3 regions of the Streptomyces sp. NPDC054872 genome follow, and region 1 is predicted to be linked to each of the others. Evidence: riboswitches for the same ligand, from Rfam matches in the RefSeq annotation. Region 1 holds a riboswitch; each other region holds the start of a gene.

Region 1 (6,314 bases):
CTGGCGGTTGCCGGTCTCGATGACGAGGTCGCGGATGGACCACTTGTTCGCGGCAGCGAGCTCGCGCCACTCCCGCGCGGTGGCCAGCGGGTCGCGGTACATCCGCACCTGGGCACGTCCGCGGGCGATCGTGTGCTCACCGACGTCCGGATCGATGTCGGGCAGCGGGCCCTCTGGGTCGTACGCGGAGAGGTCGCGGTTCCAGACGAACTCCAGGTGCTTGATCGCCGTGGCGCCGCTGACCTGCTTGCGCCGTACCTCACGCGAGAGCTCCTCCGCCTCGGCGTCCGTGTCACCGAGGACGAAGGTCGCGGCGGGCAGGATGAGGAGCTGGTCGTGGGTGCGGCCGTGGCGGGCCAGGCGGCCCTTGACGTCCCGGTAGAACTCCTGGCCTTCCTTGAGCGTGCTGTACCGGCTGAAGATCGCGTCCGCGCCCTCGGCCGCGAACTCGCGTCCCTCGTCCGAGTCGCCGGCCTGAAAGACGACCGGTCGCCCCTGAGGACTGCGCGGGACGTTGAACTGCCCCTGGATGTCGAAGTGTTGCCCCTGGTGGACGAAGGCGCCCGCCCGCGCGTCGCGCAGGAAGGTGCCGCTCTCCTGGTCGGCGACGATCTCGTCCCCGCGCCAGGAGTCGAACAGCTCATTGGCCGTACTGAGGAATTCCTTCGCCCTGGAGTACCTCTCCTCCTGCGGGAGGAATCCGCCGCGCCGGAAGTTCTCGCCGGTGAAGGCGTCCCAGGACGTCACGACGTTCCACGCGGCGCGCCCGCCCGACAGGTGGTCGAGACTGGCGAACTGGCGGGCCACCTCGTAGGGCTCGTTAAAGGTGGAGTTGATGGTGCCGGTCAGGCCGAGGTGTTCGGTGACGGCGGCGAGGGCCGCGAGGACGGTGAAGGTGTCGGGTCGCCCCACGACATCCAAGTCGTAGATTTTCCCGCCCTGTTCGCGCAGCCGAAGCCCCTCGGCGAGGAACAGGAAGTCGAATTTGGCGCGCTCGGCGGTGCGTGCGAAGTGCGCGAAGGAGCTGAACTCGATGTGACTCCCGGCCTCGGGGTCGCTCCATACGGTGGTGTTGTTGACGCCGGGGAAGTGTGCCGCGAGGTGGATCTGCTTGAGCGGCTTGTCCGGTGACTTGCTCATGAGGGGGTCCCTTCCGGTCCGGCTCAGGCGGTGGCGGCGTAGCGGCTCGCGGGGCGGGTCAAGCCCAGGAGGCCGCGCAAGGTGTCGGCTTCGTACGCGCGCCGGAAGACGCCGCGGCGCTGGAGTTCGGGCACCAGGCCCCGGGTGATCGCCGGGAGGTCGTGCCCGACGACGGCGGGACGCAGCCGGAAACCGGTGAGGCCGGCCTGCTCCAACTCCTGCAGAAGGTCAGCCAGTTGTGCGGGCGTTCCCGTGAAGATGTGCGCGTCACTGGTGTACCGGTCACCGGCGAGGGCGTCCAGGCGCTCCCGGCGGGCCGCGGCGGCGGCCGGGTCGTCGTCGAGGAACACCACCAGGTCGCCCAAGAGATGCAGGGACTCGTCGGCGCGCCCGGCCGCTTCCTGTTCCGCGCGGACGGCGGTGACGATGGCGCGTGCGTGCCCGGTGTCGCGCGGGGTGACGTATCCGATGTCGGCCGAGCGGCCGAGGAGCCGGAACGGGGCATCCGTCGGCCCCTCGTGGGCGAGCGCGCTGATGACAGGCAGGCCCTGCGGCGGCCGGGGCGTGATCGAGGGGCCCTTGACGCTGAAGTGCTTGCCCTCGAAGTCGATGTAATGCAGCTTGTCGCGGTCGATGAAGCGGCCGGTGGCGACGTCCCTGATCTCCGCGTCGTCCTCCCAGCTGTCCCAGAGGCGGCGCACGACTTCGACGTAGTCGGCCGCCTCGTCGAAGAGGTCGAAGGTCAGCTCCCGTACGTCCGGCCTGCCGAGGTCCTCGACGGCATCAAGGGCGGGAAGCGTGCGGCGCCCGAAGTGCGCGGCCTCGTTGCGGCGTGCGGACACCTGCACCCGTACGCCGGCGCGGCCTTCGCTGACGTAGTCGAGCGTGGCGATCGCCTTGGATGTGTGGAAGGGCTCCGTGTGCGTGGCCACCACGGTCGGCACAAGGCCGATGTGGCTGGTCAGGGGCGCGACGCGGGCGGCGATGAGGACGGCGTCGAGGCGCCCTCGTACCTGATCGGTGCGTTCGTCGGGTTCGGTGAAGCGCGAGGACTGGAGCCCCAGTCCGTCCTCGATCGTCACGAAGTCGAGCAGGCCGCGTTCGGCCTCGGTGACCACATCGGCCCAGTACCGAGCGGTGAGCAACTCCCTTGGACGGGCCACTGGTTCGCGCCAGGCGGCGGGGTGCCAACCCGCGCCGTCGAGCGCGACGGCGAGGTGCAGCGAAGGAGCGGGGGGAGCGGAAGAGGGCAACGCGGATGAGGGTGAAGGTGATGACGACACGAAGGTGTGCCTTCCTGATCGACCGTACGAGAACACCGGCCCCTCGGCTTCGAGGGTGCGGCGGCGGGGTGACGGGTCAGGAACGACAGAGCGCGCCGGCGACGCGCTGGAGGTCGATGTGCGGCCGGGAGTACAGATGCACCTGGCGGCTGGGGGCGACCGTGATGACACGCGGGGCGGACACGGGCGGCAGCGCGGACGACGTGGACGGCACAGCGGAGACCGCCGACATGTCCGTCACCTCCGTCCGTGGGCCAGGGCTTGACGCCGACAATCGTGACCTGCTCGGGACGTTACGTGAGGTCGCAGCGGTGCGCAATGCCCGTCGATCACGGGCGTCCTCGCGTCGCCGTACGCGCCTCGTCGTACGTCTTCGTCAAGGACAACCGCCGGGTCACTGCTTCTGTTCCGCCTTCGCGCTGGGAGTCGCACGGCCTTCTTGACGGAGCCCTGTGCCCGGACCCAGACTTCCGGGGACGGTCACGATTGTCAGCGCCCGCCCGGCAGGCTCCCTGCCCGAGCGGTTCATCGGCCCCGGCCCGCTGGCAGGCAACCCTTCCGCCGCGACGGGGTGCCCCGGGTGACGACCGGGTCCCGCCGTGGCGGCGGGGCAAGTGCGGCCCCGGTTGCAACGGGCCTCGACGGCAGGGCTGGTGGACATGTCCAGGGCGGTCGGTGAGAGGAAGGGCACCCAGCGGCCCCTCCTGTCCGCGCCCCGGCCCAGCCCCCGCGTGTTGTTGACGAGACGGCTGCACATCGACCTGTTGCGCGTGTGCAGCGCAACGGCTCCAGCCGTCTGACGTCGACGCACCCCCCTCTCCCTCCGCTGTGCCACCGGCGCCCTGCGCGCGGTCGGCGCCCCCTCACCTGTCTGGAGAGCCATGCCCGAGACCACGTCGCACCGTTCCCGCCCGACGTCCCTCACGGATCCGTACTCCCCGCACGAACCCGTCCCGGGCGGCAGCTGTCCCGCGGCGATCCGCAGCCGCATCGGCGCCGACCTGGCCGGCGGCTTCTACCCGGCGCCGCACCGCTATCACCTGTACCTCTCGGCCGGATGTCCGCGCTCCTTGCGCGTCTCGGTCACCCTCGACCTGCTCGGGCTCCGGGAGTCGGTCACCACGACGCTCCTGACACCGCACGCCACCGCGGCGGCACTCGACTCACTGCACCGCTGCTACCAAGCCACCGAGCACCACTTCGACGGCCCTTTGACCGTTCCCGCCCTGTGCGACCGCTGGAGCGGGCACGTGGTCAGCAACCACACGCCCGACATCCTGCGCGACCTCGCCTGCCGCCTCGCCGCGCACGGCAGCGGCCCCCTCCTGCGCCCACCGGCCCTGGCAGCGCGCATCGACACCTGGCACGAAATCCTCGCGAGCCCGCTCACCGACGAGACGCTGAACCGCCTCGACAGCCGACTGGCCTCCCACCCGTACCTCGTGGGTGACGAACTCACCTCGGTGGACGTGGACTTGTGGGCCGCGCTCGTCCACCCCACTGCGGACGCTGCTGAGCCCGACGACTCCCACCCCCACGTCCGCGCCTACGTCCGCCGCCTGTACGCCCATCCGGCCTTCCACACCAACGGCCCCCGCCCCAAGGCCCCGCGTGCCTCCCGCGCCACCCATTCCCCGCTCTCCACCCCACCCCTGAGGTAGTGCGCCCACGGGCCCACGAGCGGCGCGGAGACGGCGGCCGCGGCAGGAGCGCCGCGGCCGCCGGTGGATCACCAGATCCGGACGCGCTCCGCGCGGTCCAGCCAGAGGCCGTCGCCCTCCGCCGTCCCGAACGCCTCGTGGAACTCGTCGAGGTTCCGGACGATGTTGGCCCGGAACTCCGGCGGCGAGTGCGGGTCGATGGTGAGGTACTGCTGCTCCTGCTCCCTGCGGCGCTTGGTGCGCCAGCAGTAGGCCCAGTTCATGAAGAGCCGCTGGGAGCCGGTCATGCCGTCGCTCGTGGGCATCGGGGCACCGTTGAGCGCGATCTTGTACGCCGTGTGACCGATGGTCAGGCCGCCCAGGTCGCCGATGTTCTCGCCCACCGTCAGCGAGCCGTTGACGAACTCACCGGGCAGGTTGCGGGGTGAGAACGCGTCGTACTGCTTGACCAGCGCCTTCGACTTCGCCTCGAACGCGGTCTTGTCGGCCGCGGTCCACCAGTCGTTGAGGTTTCCCGCGCCGTCGTACTGCGCGCCCTGGTCGTCGAAGCCGTGGCCGATCTCGTGGCCGATGACCGAGCCGATGCCGCCGTAGTTCTCGGCGGGATCGGCGTCGGGCGAGAAGAACGGCTTCTGCAGGATGCCCGCGGGGAAGCAGATCTCGTTGGTGCCCGGGTTGTAGTAGGCGTTGACCGTCTGCGGCAGCATGAACCACTCGTCGCGGTCGACCGGGGAGCCGATCTTGGCGAGCTGACGGTCGGACTCGAAGGCGTCCGCCGCCTGCGCGTTGCCGAGCAGGTCGTCCGCGGACACCTGAAGGGCCGAGTAGTCGCGGAACGTGTCCGGGTATCCGATCTTGGGACGGAACGTGGCGAGCTTCTCGTACGCGCGCTCCTTCGTCTCGTCCGTCATCCAGTCGAGCCGGGCGATCGACTGACGGTAGGCCTCGAGGAGGTTGGCGACGAGATCGTCCATCATCGCCTTGGAGCTCGGCGGGAAGTGCCGCGCCACGTACTCCTTGCCGACCGCCTCACCGATGCAGCCCTCGACGAAGGCGACCGCCCGCTTCCAGCGGGCGCGCAGCTCCGGGGTGCCGTTGAGGGTGCGGCCGTAGAACTCGAAGTTGTTCCGGACGAACGCGTCCGTGAGGTACGGCGCGCAGGAGCGAAGCACCCGGACCAGCGTCCAGTCCCGCCACTGCTCGATCGGCACCTCGTCGAGGACCGCGGACAGGTGGCGGAGGTAGGACGGCTGACGGACGCACGTCTCGGCGATCGTGGCGTCCGAGCCACCGAGCCCCTCGACGTAGCCGCGCCAGTCGAAGTGCGGTGCCAGGGTGATCAGTTCGTGCAGGGTGAGGAGGTTGTACGTCTTCTGCACGTCACGCGTTTCGGCCCGCTCCCAGTGACCGGCGGCGAGCCGGGTCTCCAGGGCGAGGACCGCCTGCGCGGCCTCGGCGGGCGCGGCGTGCCGCCCCAGGGTGAGCAGCTCGGTGAGGTAGGCGACGTACTTCTCGCGGATCTCGGCGAACTTCTCTTCGCGGTAGTACGACTCGTCGGGCAGGCCGAGGCCGCCCTGGAGGACGTTGAAGAGGTAGCGGTCGGAGTCGCGGTCGTCCGAGTCGATGTAGGAGCCGAAGAGACCGGAGCCGCCGATCCGCTCGAAACGGCCGAGGAAGGCCGCGAGCTCCCGGGTGTCCCGCAGCCCGTTGACCTCGTCGATCAGGGGCTGTGCCGGGGCGAGCCCGCGGGCGGCGATCGTCTCCTCGTCCATGAAGGAGGCGTACAGCGTGGCGATCTTGCTCGCGTCATCCGGGACGGCGCCTGCCGTCACGGCCGACGCGAGCTCCTGGATGATCACCTTCACTTGTTCCTCGGCCGTGTCGACCAACTGCACAAAGGGGCCCCAGCTGGAGCGATCTTCGGGGATCGGCTCGTTCTCCAGCCAGTGACCGTTGACGTGGCCGAACAGGTCGTCCTGCGGCCGGATCTCGGGGTTCATGCCCGCGTGGGCGTCATCCAGCATGCTCATCCACGCACCCTACGCGGACACGGGGCCCGAGCACGATCGCCCGAGCACCGCCGACCTGGCCTCACCCCGCGACGCACTCACACGGATGCCGCGCCGTCACGGCCTCCCCCTCCGCGTTCCGGCTCCAATTGCCGGGCCAGAGCGCTCAGTTGGTATGGACATGACTGCCGAGTCGCTCTTATGCTCCGCCTGAACTCATC
Region 2 (6,314 bases), on a different contig from region 1:
GACACCGGCCTCTCCGAGCGGGACCGCGCGATCCTCGCCCTGGAGCGCCGGGACTGGGTGACCGGACCCGGCGCCAAGGAGCGGGCCGTGCGCGAGCAGCTCGGCCTGGTGCCGGTCCGCTACTACCAGCTCCTGAACGCCCTGCTCGACGATCCCCGCGCCCTCGCGCACGATCCGGTCACCGTCAACCGGCTTCGGCGGGTCAGGGAGTCCCGGCGCGGGGAGCGTTGAGCGTAGGGTCGGGCCCATGGGTGACCTTGAGTACTCTCCCGAGCTGCCCGAGCCCGTGACCTCCGCCGGGCGCGAGGGTCTCGCCGCGCTGCTCGCGCGCCCCGGGAAAACCGTGATCGCGCTCGACTTCGACGGCACGCTCGCTCCGATCGTGGCCGACCCCGAGCAGGCCCGCGCCCACCCCGGCGCCGTCCCCGCCCTCGCCGCGCTCGCGCCGAAGGTGTGTTCCGTCGCGGTCGTCACCGGGCGTCCGGCGGGTGTGGCGGTGCGGTACGGGGGCCTCGCGGGCGTGCCCGGCCTCGAACACCTCGTCGTGCTCGGGCACTACGGCGCCGAGCGCTGGGACGCCGTCTCGTCCACCGTGCACGCGGCGGAGCCGCACCCCGGCGTGGCGGCCGTGCGCGCCGAACTGCCCGGTTTCCTGGACACGATGGGCGCGTGGCGCGGGACGTGGATAGAGGAGAAGGGCCGGGCGGTCGCCGTCCACACCCGGCGTGCGGCCGATCCGCAGGCCGCCTTCGAGGCGCTGCGGGACCCGCTGGCCGAGCTGGCGTCCCGCCACGGCCTCATCGTCGAACCGGGGCGCCTCGTCCTGGAGTTGCGGCCCCCCGGCATGGACAAGGGAGTGGCCCTCGCGGACTACGTACGGGAGGTGGGTGCTGAGACCGTGCTGTACGCGGGCGACGACCTGGGCGACCTGCCCGCCTTCGCGGCGGTGGAGAAGCTGCGTTCCGATCAGGTGCGGGGGCTGCTGGTGTGCAGCGGCAGCGCGGAGGTCGCCGAGCTCGCCGACCGCGCGGACCTCGTGGTGGACGGGCCCAAGGGGGTCGTGGCCCTGCTGGCAGCAATTGCCGCCCGGCTTCCCTGACCGCAAGGGACTTGTCCCCGACCCCGCCCCTTCCCGAAAACCGTGCCTGCGCCCCGGACCTGCCTGGGGCTCCGCCCCAGACCCTGACAAGACGGCCTCAAACGCCGGCCGGGCTGAAATAGCCTAGGCAGTACAGGGCCCTCGCGCCGAGCGAGTTTTCGGGAAGGGGCGGGGTCGGGGACAGAAAAACTAGCCCGCCAGCGCCCGCAGCTGGTCCAGGAACCACTGGGCAGGAGGCAGAGCGGTGGCCGCCGCGGCGAGGCGCTTGGTGCGTTCCGCTCGTTCCTCCAGGGGCATGGTCAGTGCCGTGTGCAAGGCCGCGGCGGTCCCCGTCACGTCGTACGGGTTGACCACCACCGCGTCCTCGCCCAACTCCTCGAACGCCCCCGCCTCCCGGGAGAGAACAAGAGCGCACCCCTCGTCCGAGACGACGGGAACCTCCTTGGCCACCAGGTTCATCCCGTCCCGGATCGGGTTCACCAGGGCCACGTCCGCCAGGCGGTACGCCGCCAGCGAGCGGGCGAAATCGTCCTTCACGTGCAGGACGACCGGTGTCCAACCCTCCACCCCGTACTCGGAGTTGATCTCGTCCGCGAGTGCCTGCACGGATGCGGTGTAGTCGCGGTACACCGCGAGATCCTGCCGCGACGGGTAGGCGAACGCGACATGCACGACTCGCTCCCGCCACTCGGGCCGCGAGGCGAGCAGTTCCCGGTACGCCCGCAACCCCCGCACGATGTTCTTCGACAGCTCCGTCCGGTCCACCCGGACGATCACCTTCCGGTCGCCGGAGCCCCCGATCTGCTCCCGCAGCGCGACAAGACGCTCCTCCACGTCCGCCCGCCGCGACCGCTCCCGCAGGAAGTCCGCGTCGGCCCCGAGCCCGTGCACCCCGATCCGCGTCCCCGACGTACCACCGAGGACGGCGACGCAGCACTCCGTGAACGCGTCCGCCCACCGGCCCGTGAGGAACGCCGCGCGGTCGGCGCCCAGGACGCCGCGAAGGAGCTGCTCCGCGATGTCGTCCGGCAGCATCCGGAAGTAGTCCACCGGCGCCCACGGCGTGTGCGAGAAGTGGCCGATGCGCAGGTCGGGGCGCAGCTCCCGCAGCATCCCCGGCACCAGCGCCAGGTGGTAGTCCTGGACGAGGACCGCGGCGTCCGCGCCCGCACTCTGCGCGAGCGCTTCGGCGAAGGCCCGGTTGTAGGCCTCGTACGACGCCCACTGCGCCCGGAACTCCGGGCCGAAGGCCGGTTCGAGCGGCGTCTGGTAGAGCATGTGGTGGACGAACCACAGCACCGAGTTCGCGATGCCGTTGTACGCGTCGGCGTGCACCCGCGGGTCGATGTCGAGCATCCGCACGCCCGGCTCACCCACCCCGCGCCGCACGGCCTCCCGGTCGCCGTCGCCCAGTGCCGCGCAGACCCACAGGGTCGCGTCGCCGCTGTCGGAGTCGCCGATCGCGCTGAGCCCGGAGACGAGCCCGCCTCCGCCCCGTTTGGCCGTCAGTTCCCCGTTCTCCTCCAGGGTGTACGTGACGGGGCCGCGGTTGGACGCGACGAGGACCTGGGCGGAGGCGTGCTCGGAGACCATGTGGCGAACCTAGCCCCTGGGGCGGGCACTCAAACGTACGGCCGGACCCCGACGGCCCGGCCGTACACAATCGGCGCCGGTTCAGCCGTGGCGGCTAGTCACGCCTGCTCCTCGCGGCCGCCACCGCCAGCGCGCCCAGGGCGCACAGGGAGATCGCCAGACCCGCGTACAGCATCGTGTCCGAGTCGCTGCCCGACTTGGCCAGTTGCCCCGTGGCGCCCTCCCGGCGCACGGGCTCGCCCCCTCGCTCCCGTGGCGCGGGCCGCTCCTGCGCCCACCGGGTGATGTCGTCGGTGTGGCTGATCCTCGGTCCGGTGCCGGCATCCGCCGCGGCGGCGGGCGCGATGGCCGCGCCGAGTGCTCCAGCCGCGAGGGCGGCCGTCGCCAAGGCCACGGCACCGACGCGTAGCGCGCTTCCCTTTGCTCGTCTGACCCACATAAGTGGGGAATGTAGACAAAATGCCCGGCTCGGGGTGGTTACGCCACGCGGCGAGCCGTGTACTCCGCGATGCCGCACATCGGCGGGCGCTCCTCCGTGTCCACCGAATGGGTCCGCGGCTCGAACCCCTGCTCGCCCCGTTCGAACTGGGTGAGCTCGGGCCGTACGAGATGGCCGCGCGCGAGCCGCAGCTGCGCCGTCCGGTAGATCGCCGCCGCCATCCGGCCGAGCGCCTGCCCGTCCTGGTGCCGGTGCTTGCGCACCCCGACATCGACCTGCGCGAGCGCGTCGAGGCCCACGGTGTGCAGCGCGTCGACGAGCAGCCCCAGCTCCACTCCGTAGCCGACGGGGAACGGCAGCCGCTCCAGAAGAGACCTGCGCGCCGCGTACTCGCCGCCCAACGGCTGCACGAATCCCGCCAGTTGGGGCCAGTGCATGTTGAGCAGCGGGCGCGCCATCAGCTCGGTCACCCGGCCGCCCTGGCCTGCGGTCTCGCCCAGGGGGCGGTCGTACATCGCCTTCACGAAGTGCACGTCGGGCTCCGTGAGCAGCGGGCCCACGATGCCCGTCACGAAGTCCGCCGAGAACTCCCTCAGGTCCGCGTCGACGAACGCGACGATGTCACCGCCGGTCACCAGGAGCGAGCGCCACATGACCTCGCCCTTGCCGGGCACGGACGGCACGCGCGGCAGGATCGCGTCCCGGTGCACGACCCGTGCGCCCGCCTCCCGCGCGACCTCGGCCGTACGGTCCCGCGAGCCGGAGTCGATCACCACGAGCTCGTCGACGAGCGCGGCCTTCTCGACCAGCTCCCGGCGGATCTCGGCGACGATCTCGCCGACCGTCCCCTCCTCGTCGAGCGCGGGCAGGACGACACTCACCGAGGCCCCCGACGCCCGCTTGGCGGCGACGAGTGCGCTGAGCGGACGGTCGGCAACGGACCAGGAACGCCTGGTCAGCCAGCGCTCGGCCTCTTCCAGCACGGGTGGCTCCTCCTGTGTGTGGCCTACATGTGATCCATCTCGCGGTTCGGACGACTATCTCAAGGGTCCAGGCCGTCGGTTACAGTCTTGAACAACGCCGATGACCATCGCATGCCGGGGTCATCGCGTAACAAATGCCTCGGGCCCCTGAAGCCCGGCGCCATACCGCTCATCCAGAGGGGCAGAGGGATACGGCCCGTTGAAGCCCCGGCAACCATCCCGCCGACCGCGCACGCGAGGTCTCGGTGGGGAAGGTGCCAATTCCGTCTCGCGGCGAGATGCGTCGCGAGGAAGATGAGGAGAAAGGGCCTCGCCTCCATGGCTGCGCAGACTGTCGCAACGAACGACACCACCCCCTCCACCACCACGGCTGCTGACCGGGGGTCCGTGGACCTCGGCCCCGCATCGGGCCTCTCCTGCCGCGAGTGCGGCGAGCTCTACGCCCTCGGCCCGATCTTCGCCTGCGAGGCCTGTTTCGGCCCGCTCGAAGTCGCGTACGACCTGCCGACCGGTGACCCCGAGGCGCTCCGCAAGCAGATCGAGTCCGGCCCCGACAACATCTGGCGCTACGCCCCGCTGCTTCCCGTCCCGGCGAACGTCGCCGAGAAGCCGAACATCAACCCCGGCTGGACCAAGCTCGTCAAGGCCGACAACCTCGCCCGCGAGCTCGGCGTCGAGCAGGGCAAGCTGTTCGTCAAGGACGACTCCGGCAACCCGACGCACTCCTTCAAGGACCGCGTCGTCGCGCAGGCCATCGAGGCGGCCCGCGCCTTCGGCTTCACCACCCTCTCCTGCTCCTCCACCGGCAACCTCGCGGGCGCCGTCGGTGCCGCGGCGGCCCGCGCCGGCTTCCGCTCCTGCGTGTTCATCCCGCACGACCTGGAGCAGGGCAAGGTCGTCATGGCCGCGGTCTACGGCGGCGAGCTCGTCGGCATCGAGGGCAACTACGACGACGTGAACCGCTTCTGCTCCGAGCTCATCGGCGACCCGCTCGGCGAGGGCTGGGGCTTCGTGAACGTGAACCTGCGGCCGTACTACGGCGAGGGCTCCAAGACCCTCGCGTACGAGATCTGCGAGCAGCTCGGCTGGGTCCTGCCCGACCAGCTGGTCATCCCGATCGCCTCGGGCTCGCAGCTCACGAAGATCGACAAGGGCCTCAAGGAGCTCATCGCGCTCGGCCTCGTCGAGGACAAGCCCTACAAGATCTTCGGCGCCCAGGCCGAGGGCTGCTCGCCGGTGTCCACCGCCTTCAAGGCCGGGCACGACGTCGTGCGCCCGCAGAAGCCGGACACCATCGCCAAGTCGCTCGCCATCGGCAACCCGGCCGACGGGCCGTACGTCCTGGACATCGCGCGTCGCACGGGCGGTGCGGTCGAGGACGTGAACGACGAGCAGGTCGTCGACGCGATCAAGCTGCTCGCCCGGACCGAGGGGATCTTCGCGGAGACCGCCGGGGGTGTGACGGTCGGTGTCACCAAGAAGCTGATCGAGGCGGGGCTCATCGACCCCTCGCTGACCACGGTGGTCCTGAACACGGGTGACGGTCTCAAGACCCTGGACGCTGTTGCCGAGACCTCTCAGGCGACGGCCACGATCAAGCCGAGCCTCGACGCGTTCCGCGCCGCCGGGCTCGCCGACTAGGCGCCGTAGGGCCTGACCGCCGTTCTCGACGGCGGTCGTGGTCCGTCCTCGCGCAGTTCCCCGCGCCCCTGAAGGGGCCCCACACACCCCGAGGTGAATCCATGAGCGTCAAGGTCCGCATCCCCACCATTCTCCGCACCTACACCGGCGGTCAGTCCGAGGTCGCCGCCGAGGGGGCGAACCTCTCCGAGGTCATCGCCGACCTGGAGGCCAAGCACGCCGGCATCGCGGCCCGCGTCCTGGACGACCAGGGCAAGCTGCGGCGCTTCGTGAACGTCTACGTGAACGACGACGACGTCCGCTTCGAGCAGGGCCTGGAGACCGCCACGCCGGACGGCGCGGGCGTCTCCATCATTCCCGCCGTCGCGGGTGGTTGATCCTTTAAGGAAATACCCTGCGTAATCCTTGTTGCCCCCTCCGCGAGAGAAACGGAGGGGGCAATTCCATGTGGTTGAGCGCGGTACAGTTGGGAAGCGAGCTTCCCCGTTTGTGCCGAGCGCATATACGAAGTCGCCCCGAGGGCGACAAGAAGTAGCCAAAGTGCACCGCCCATTTGCCC
Region 3 (6,314 bases), on a different contig from region 1:
CGGGCAACTTCCCCGGCCTGAGCGGCGACGCCCGGCTCACCCTGGCCGTGTTCGCCCTGGCGACCTGCGCGTGGATCAGCACCCCGATCGACGACACGTACATCGCGCTGGGCGCCGGGCTCGCGCTCACCGCGACCGGGGTGATCAGCAGCGACACGCTCTTCGGCACCCTCGGTGACGAGACGGTCTGGCTCCTTATCTGCGCCTTCGTGCTGGCGGCCGCGGTCGCCCGCAGCGGGCTGGCGGGCCGGGCGGCGGCCTTTCTCGTCAGCGGGGCGCGCAGCGTACGGCAGTTGACGCATCTGACGACGGCCGCCCTGGTGGTCACGGCCTTCGCGGTGCCCGCCACCTCGGGCCGCGCCGCGCTCGCGCTGCCGGTCTTCCTGGCGCTCGCGAAGGTTCTCGCCGACCGCAAACGCCTCGTGGTGATGCTCGCGCTGCTGTTCCCGACCGTGATCCTGCTCTCCGCGGTCGCGACCCTGATCGGCGCGGGCGCGCATCTGATCACGGTGTCCGTGCTGTGGGAGGCCACCGGGGAGCGGATCGGCTTCACGCAGTGGATGCTGCTCGGTCTTCCGCTCGCGATCGCCTCGTCCCATCTGGCGGCGGAGGCAGTCCTGTTGACGACGACACGGCGCGCCGACCGCGAGGGCCCGGTGCACATCACCGTCGAGCAGCTCCAGGAGCACAGCGAGCAGCCGGTCACCGGAGCCTGGGAGCCCGCCGAGACCCGCTGCGCGCTCCTCCTGGCCACGGTCGTCGCCCTGTGGTGCAGCGAGCCGCTGCACCAAGTCCCGCCCGCCGTCGTCGCGTTGATCGGCGCGGTCGTCGCCTCGTCCCCCGCCCTGGGCACCGTACGCCTCAAGGACGCGCTGAAGACCGTGCCCTGGGCGCTGCTGCTCTTCATGGCGGCGACGATGGCGATGGGCGTCGCGCTCGCCGAGTCGGGGGCGGCGAAGTGGCTCGTGGGCGGAGTGCCGCTCGATGTGCCGCCCTGGCTCTTCCTGGCCCTCGTGGTGGCGGTCAGCACGGCCGCGCACCTGGTCCTGCAGTCGCGCTCGGCCCGCTCGTCCGTCCTGGTCCCGCTGGTCGTCGCGGCGGCCGTCGGCGCGGGCGTCAACCCGGTCGCCGCCGCGCTCGCCTCCACGGCCGCCGCCGGCTTCTGCCACACCCTGCCCGCCTCCGCGAAGCCCGTCACGCTCTTCGCCGACATCCCGGGCACCCCCACCTACACCCCGCGCGACCTGCTGCGCCTCTCCGCGGTCCTGGCGCCACTGACCGCCGCCCTCGTCCTGCTCTTCGCCGTGGCGCTCTGGCCGCTGCTCGGCGTACCCGTCCGCTGATCCCGCCCTTGCGTCCACTCTGGAGACCCACGTGCTGACCCACTTCGCCATCGCCCCCAGCGGTTTCAAGGAGTCCCTGTCCGCGCAGTCCGCGGCCGAGGCCATCGCCGAAGGAGTACGCCGCGTCGTCCCGCACGCCGAGACCGATCTGATCCCCCTGGTGGACGGCGGCGAGGGCACCGCGCGCGCCCTGGCCACCTCGGGCGGCGGCCGCCTGGTCGCGCTGCCCGCCACCGGTCCCGTCGGCCAGCGGATCGGCACGCACTTCGCGCTGCTCCCGGACGGTACGGCGGTCGTCGAGATGGCGGCCGTGGCGGGGCTCTCGCTCGTCCCCCGCGATCTGCGCGACCCGGGCGCCACGACGACGTACGGCGTCGGTGAACTGATCGGTGCCGCACTCGACGCGGGCGCCCGCCGCATCCTGGTGGGCTGCGGCGACTCCGGCACGTCGGACGGGGGCGCGGGAGCGCTCCAGGCACTCGGCGCCCGGCTCCTGGACGCGGACGGGTGGGAACTTCCGTGCGGCGGACGGGAGTTGATCCGACTGAGCCGCATCGACCCCGCAGGCCTTGACCCCCGCCTGCGGGACACCGAGATCCGCGTCGCCTGCAACCCCTTCAACGTCCTGACCGGTGAGCGCGGCGTCGCCCGCGTCTTCGGCCCCCAGAAGGGCGCCACGCCCACGCAGGTCGAACAGCTGGCGGCGGGCCTCGAGCACTGGGCGCACGTCCTGACCCGGGACCTGCACGCCACGGGGGACCTCGCCCTCGGCCCCGGAACAGGCGCGTCCGGCGGCCTGGGAGCCGGCCTCGCGGCACTCGGCGCCGCGCTGCTCCCCCGCTTCGACGTCCTCCTGGACCACCTGGACCTGAACGCCCGCCTGGCCCGCGCCGACCTCGTCGTCACCGCCGAGGGCGCGCTCGACCACCAGACGCCCCGCGGCAAGGTCCCGGCCGAAGTGGCGCGCCGGGCCAAGCGGTTCGGCCGCCCGGTCCTGGTCCTCGCGGGCACCATCGGCCAGGGCGCCCACCACGTACGGGCGGAGGGCGTGGACGCCTACAGCGCGATCCTGCCCGCGCCGGTCTCGCTCACCGAGGCGCTCGGGCGTGGCGGCGAATTCCTCACCGACGCGACCGAGCGGGCCCTGCGGATGATCGTCCTGGGCTCACGCCTGAAGGGGCGGGCCAAGGCTCAGGCGGCGTTGGTGTCCGGCACGCAACGCCCGTCCTCGGTGCGGTAGTTCCAGCGTGCGCCATCCGCCACGAGCTCCTTGACGGCGCGCACGAAACGCTCCACGTGCTCGTCCGGGGTGCCCGCGCCGAAGCTGACGCGGATCGCGTTCAGCGACTTCTCGCCGGGCGCGGCCTCGGGGGCACCGCACTCGCCCTGGGTCTGCGGGTCGCTGCCGAGGAGGGTGCGCACCAGCGGGTGGGCGCAGAACAGGCCGTCGCGTACGCCGATGCCGTACTCGGCGGAGAGCGCGGCGGCGAAGTGCGAGCTGTTCCAGCCGTCGACGACGAAGGAGATGACGCCGACGCGCGGCGCGTCGTCGCCGAAGAGCGAGAGCACCTTCACGGCGGGCACGTCGGCGAGGCCCTCGCGGACCCTCGCGATGAGGTGGCGCTCACGGGCGACGAGCTCGTCGAAGCCGGCCTCGGTGAGCGCCTTGCAGGCGGCGGCGATGGAGTACACGCCGATGACGTTCGGCGAACCGGCCTCGTGACGTGCGGCGGTGTCGTGCCACTCGACGTCCACGCCGCCGTCCGTGCGCCGCGCGACCTTGCGCGAGGCGCCGCCGCCCGCGAGGTACGGCTCGGCGGCCCGCAGCCAGTCGGAGCGGCCCGCGAGGACGCCCGAGCCGAAGGGCGCGTACAGCTTGTGGCCGGAGAAGGCGACCCAGTCGACGTCGAGCTCGCTGATGGAGACCGGGTGGTGCGGCGCGAGCTGCGCGGCGTCAAGGACGATGCGGGCGCCGTGCGCGTGGGCGGCGGCGGCGAGCTCCTTGACCGGCCACAGCTCACCGGTGACGTTCGAGGCGCCGGTCACGCAGACCAGGGCGGGCCCGTAGGGGTCACGGTCGGCGAGGGCGCGCTCCAGGGTGGCGACGGCCTGGTCGGCGGTGCGCGGGGCGTTCAGGTACGTCACGCGGGCGTCGCGCCAGGGCAGCAGCGAGGCGTGGTGCTCGGTCTCGAAGACGAAGACCTGGCAGTCGGCGGGCAGCGCCGCGGCGAGCAGGTTGAGCGAGTCGGTGGTCGAACGGGTGAAGACGACCTGGTCGTCCTCGCGGCAGCCGAGGAACTCGGCGACGGTGACGCGGCTGTTCTCGAACAGGTCGGTGGAGAGCTGCGAGAGGTAACCGGCACCGCGGTGCACGCTGCCGTAGTACGGCGCGTAGGCGGCCACGTCGTCCCACACCCGCTGCAGGGCCGGGGCGCTGGCCGCGTAGTCGAGCGCCGCGTAGGTCACCTCGCCGCCGGTGACGAGCGGCACGGTGACGTCACGGCCGAGGACGGGCAGCGGCGCGGCACAGCAGGGGTCGGCGGACTCGGCGGAGGCGGCTTCGGTGGTGGCGACGATGCGTGCGGACATGGCGAACTCCCGTGGGAAGGCAGGCGAGTTCACTGCGGATGCGCGCGTACGGCGCCGCAGTGACGAAGAAAAAGGGGGTGCGGAAAAGGGGCCGGAAAGCCCTATCGCATTCGCTTGCTCACGAGACTGCTCCCTTGAGGACCAGGACCCCAGGGGTACGACACTCATCGAGTGCGCAGGGGTCCGCGCTTGCCATACGCCTTGCTGCGTACGGCCTGGTCTTCACCCGGGGCACCCCGCCACGGACGGAGGGTTGCCGGACAGCGAGCCGGGGCCTAATCGCTGTCACTCATGACCTGCGCAGCATCTTGCCACACGATCTTCCCGGTGCCCACCGCAGTCCGGCATCCGGACTGCGGTAGGCACCACACTCACCTGTTGCTGGCGGCCACCCACAGCTCGAGGGCCTTCTTCGCCGCCCCGGAGTCGATCGCCTCGGCCGCCTTCGCGATGCCGGCGCCGATCTGCTCCACCAGGGTCCCCTCACCCGGCGAGAGGGCCACCAGGGCCGCCGCCGTGTTGAGCAGGACGGCGTCCCGCACAGGGCCCTTCTCGCCGTCCAGGAGGCGCAGCGCCACCTCGGCGTTGTACGAGGCGTCGGCGCCCCGCAGCGCCTCGACGGGGACGAGGTCGATGCCCACGTCCCGCGGGTCGAAGGCCTCCTCGCGCACGGCTCCGTCCCGCACCACCCAGACCCGGGAGGTCGACGTGGTCGTCAGCTCGTCGAGGCCGTCGTCGCCGCGGAAGACCAGGGAGGAGTTCCCGCGCTCGGCGAAGACCCCGGCCACGATCGGCGCCATCCTCGGGTCGGCGACCCCGACCGCCTGGGCCCGCACCTTGGCCGGGTTGGTGAGCGGACCGAGGGCGTTGAAGACGGTCCTGATGCCCAGCTGGCTGCGCGCCCCACCCGCGTGCCGCAGCGCCGGGTGGAACTTCACGGCGAAGCAGAAGGTGATCCCCGCTTCCTCGGCCACCTCGACGACCCGCTCCAGCGGCAGCTCCAGGTTCACCCCGAGCTTCTCCAGGACGTCGGAGGCTCCCGAGGCGCTGGAGGCCGCGCGGTTGCCGTGCTTGACGACCTTCGCGCCCGCGCCGGCGGCCACGATCGCGGACATCGTGGAGATGTTGACCGTCTTGGCGCCGTCGCCACCGGTGCCGACGATGTCGACGGTCCGCCCCGGCACCTCGATCACATTGGCGTGCTCGTACATCGTGCGTACGAGGCCGGAGATCTCCTCCACGGTCTCGCCCTTGGCCCGCAGGGCCACGACGAAGCCCGCGATCTGCGCGTCGGTCGCCTCGCCCCGCATGATGCGGTCCATGGCCCAGGCCGTGTCCTCGGTGCTCTGGTCACGTCCTTCGAGCAGGCCGTTCAGCACACCCGGCCAGGAACGGGCCGCCGCGGTGTTGCCTCCTGCGGGGGTCACAGCGCTCATAGCCGCTCCTGGGTTCGTCAGCGTAGGAAGAAAGCATCCCGGTACACGGGGACGGGAACACCTTATCCAGCCCGGGGGACGGCAAAGAGCCCCGTCCATGCACTGGATGCATGGGACGGGGCTCTCGCCGTGGCGACCGTGGTCAGAACGTCAGAGCGTTCGGAGGATCAGTGGTGGCCGTGGCCGCTGGTGATCTCCTTGTACTCCTCGGTGGTGGGCTTGGGGATCTGGTTGTCCTCCCCGTAGTAGCCCTTGCTGAGCTTGGCCCGGAGCTTCTGCGAACCGGACACCTTGCGCTCGACGCCGTTCTCGTCGACCGCGGGGCCGATCTCGAGCGGCGCGTACTGCTCATGCGCGGTGAGCGTGTGCAGCTGCTCCTGGTTGAGCGGCTCGTGGACCTCGATGAACTCACCGTGCGGCAGGCGCTTGATGATGCCCGACTCGCGGCCGTGCAGGACCTTCTCCTTGTCACGCCGCTGCAGACCCAGGCAGATCCGCTTGGTGATGACGAAGGCGAGGACCGGTGCCACGAAGAAGGCGATGCGCACGAACCAGGTGATCGCGTTGATCGACAGGTGGAAGTGCGTGGCCCAGAGGTCGTTTCCACCACCGATCAGCAGCACCATGTACCAGGTGATCCACGCGACGCCGAAGCCCGTACGGGTCGGGACGTTGCGCGGGCGGTCCAGGATGTGGTGCTCGCGCTTGTCGCCGGTGACCCAGGACTCGATGAACGGGTAGACCGCGATCGCGACCAGGACCAGCGGGAAGATCACCAGCGGGATGAACACGCCCAGGACGAGCGTGTGACCCCAGGCGTTGATCTCCCAGCCCGGCATGACACGGATCAGGCCTTCGGAGAAGCCCATGTACCAGTCGGGCTGAGCTCCGGTGGAGACCTGGTCCGGACGGTAGGGACCGAGCGCCCAGATCGGGTTGATCGTGG

Evidence for each region. A riboswitch is a leader RNA that binds a small molecule or an ion and turns the genes downstream of it on or off. The one in region 1 is predicted to bind S-adenosylmethionine.
Region 2: linked by a shared signal. The riboswitch ahead of thrC (threonine synthase) and the one ahead of ACWGIH_RS19450 (glutathione binding-like protein) in region 1 are both predicted to bind S-adenosylmethionine.
Region 3: linked by a shared signal. The riboswitch ahead of ACWGIH_RS31620 (aminotransferase class V-fold PLP-dependent enzyme) and the one ahead of ACWGIH_RS19450 (glutathione binding-like protein) in region 1 are both predicted to bind S-adenosylmethionine.

What each region holds. Positions count from the first base shown of each region.
Region 1 is NZ_JBSGYY010000014.1:148,358-154,671, reverse strand. Features, by position in the region: gene ACWGIH_RS19465 (NtaA/DmoA family FMN-dependent monooxygenase) at 1-1,140, opposite strand, end outside; gene ACWGIH_RS19460 (LLM class flavin-dependent oxidoreductase) at 1,164-2,393, opposite strand; gene ACWGIH_RS19455 (putative leader peptide) at 2,500-2,655, opposite strand; SAM riboswitch class IV at 2,902-3,046, shown strand; gene ACWGIH_RS19450 (glutathione binding-like protein) at 3,305-4,084, shown strand; gene ACWGIH_RS19445 (M13 family metallopeptidase) at 4,153-6,114, opposite strand.
Region 2 is NZ_JBSGYY010000033.1:33,796-40,109, forward strand. Features, by position in the region: gene ACWGIH_RS31910 (DUF3263 domain-containing protein) at 1-231, shown strand, start outside; gene otsB (trehalose-phosphatase) at 248-1,099, shown strand; gene ACWGIH_RS31920 (alpha,alpha-trehalose-phosphate synthase (UDP-forming)) at 1,289-2,692, opposite strand; gene ACWGIH_RS31925 (hypothetical protein) at 2,787-3,086, opposite strand; gene ACWGIH_RS31930 (glucosyl-3-phosphoglycerate synthase) at 3,170-4,114, opposite strand; SAM riboswitch class I at 4,281-4,415, shown strand; gene thrC (threonine synthase) at 4,433-5,755, shown strand; gene ACWGIH_RS31940 (MoaD/ThiS family protein) at 5,857-6,132, shown strand.
Region 3 is NZ_JBSGYY010000032.1:75,235-81,548, forward strand. Features, by position in the region: gene ACWGIH_RS31610 (SLC13 family permease) at 1-1,343, shown strand, start outside; gene ACWGIH_RS31615 (glycerate kinase family protein) at 1,375-2,583, shown strand; gene ACWGIH_RS31620 (aminotransferase class V-fold PLP-dependent enzyme) at 2,535-3,932, opposite strand; SAM riboswitch class IV at 4,113-4,229, opposite strand; gene trpD (anthranilate phosphoribosyltransferase) at 4,304-5,368, opposite strand; gene qcrB (cytochrome bc1 complex cytochrome b subunit) at 5,536-6,314, opposite strand, start outside.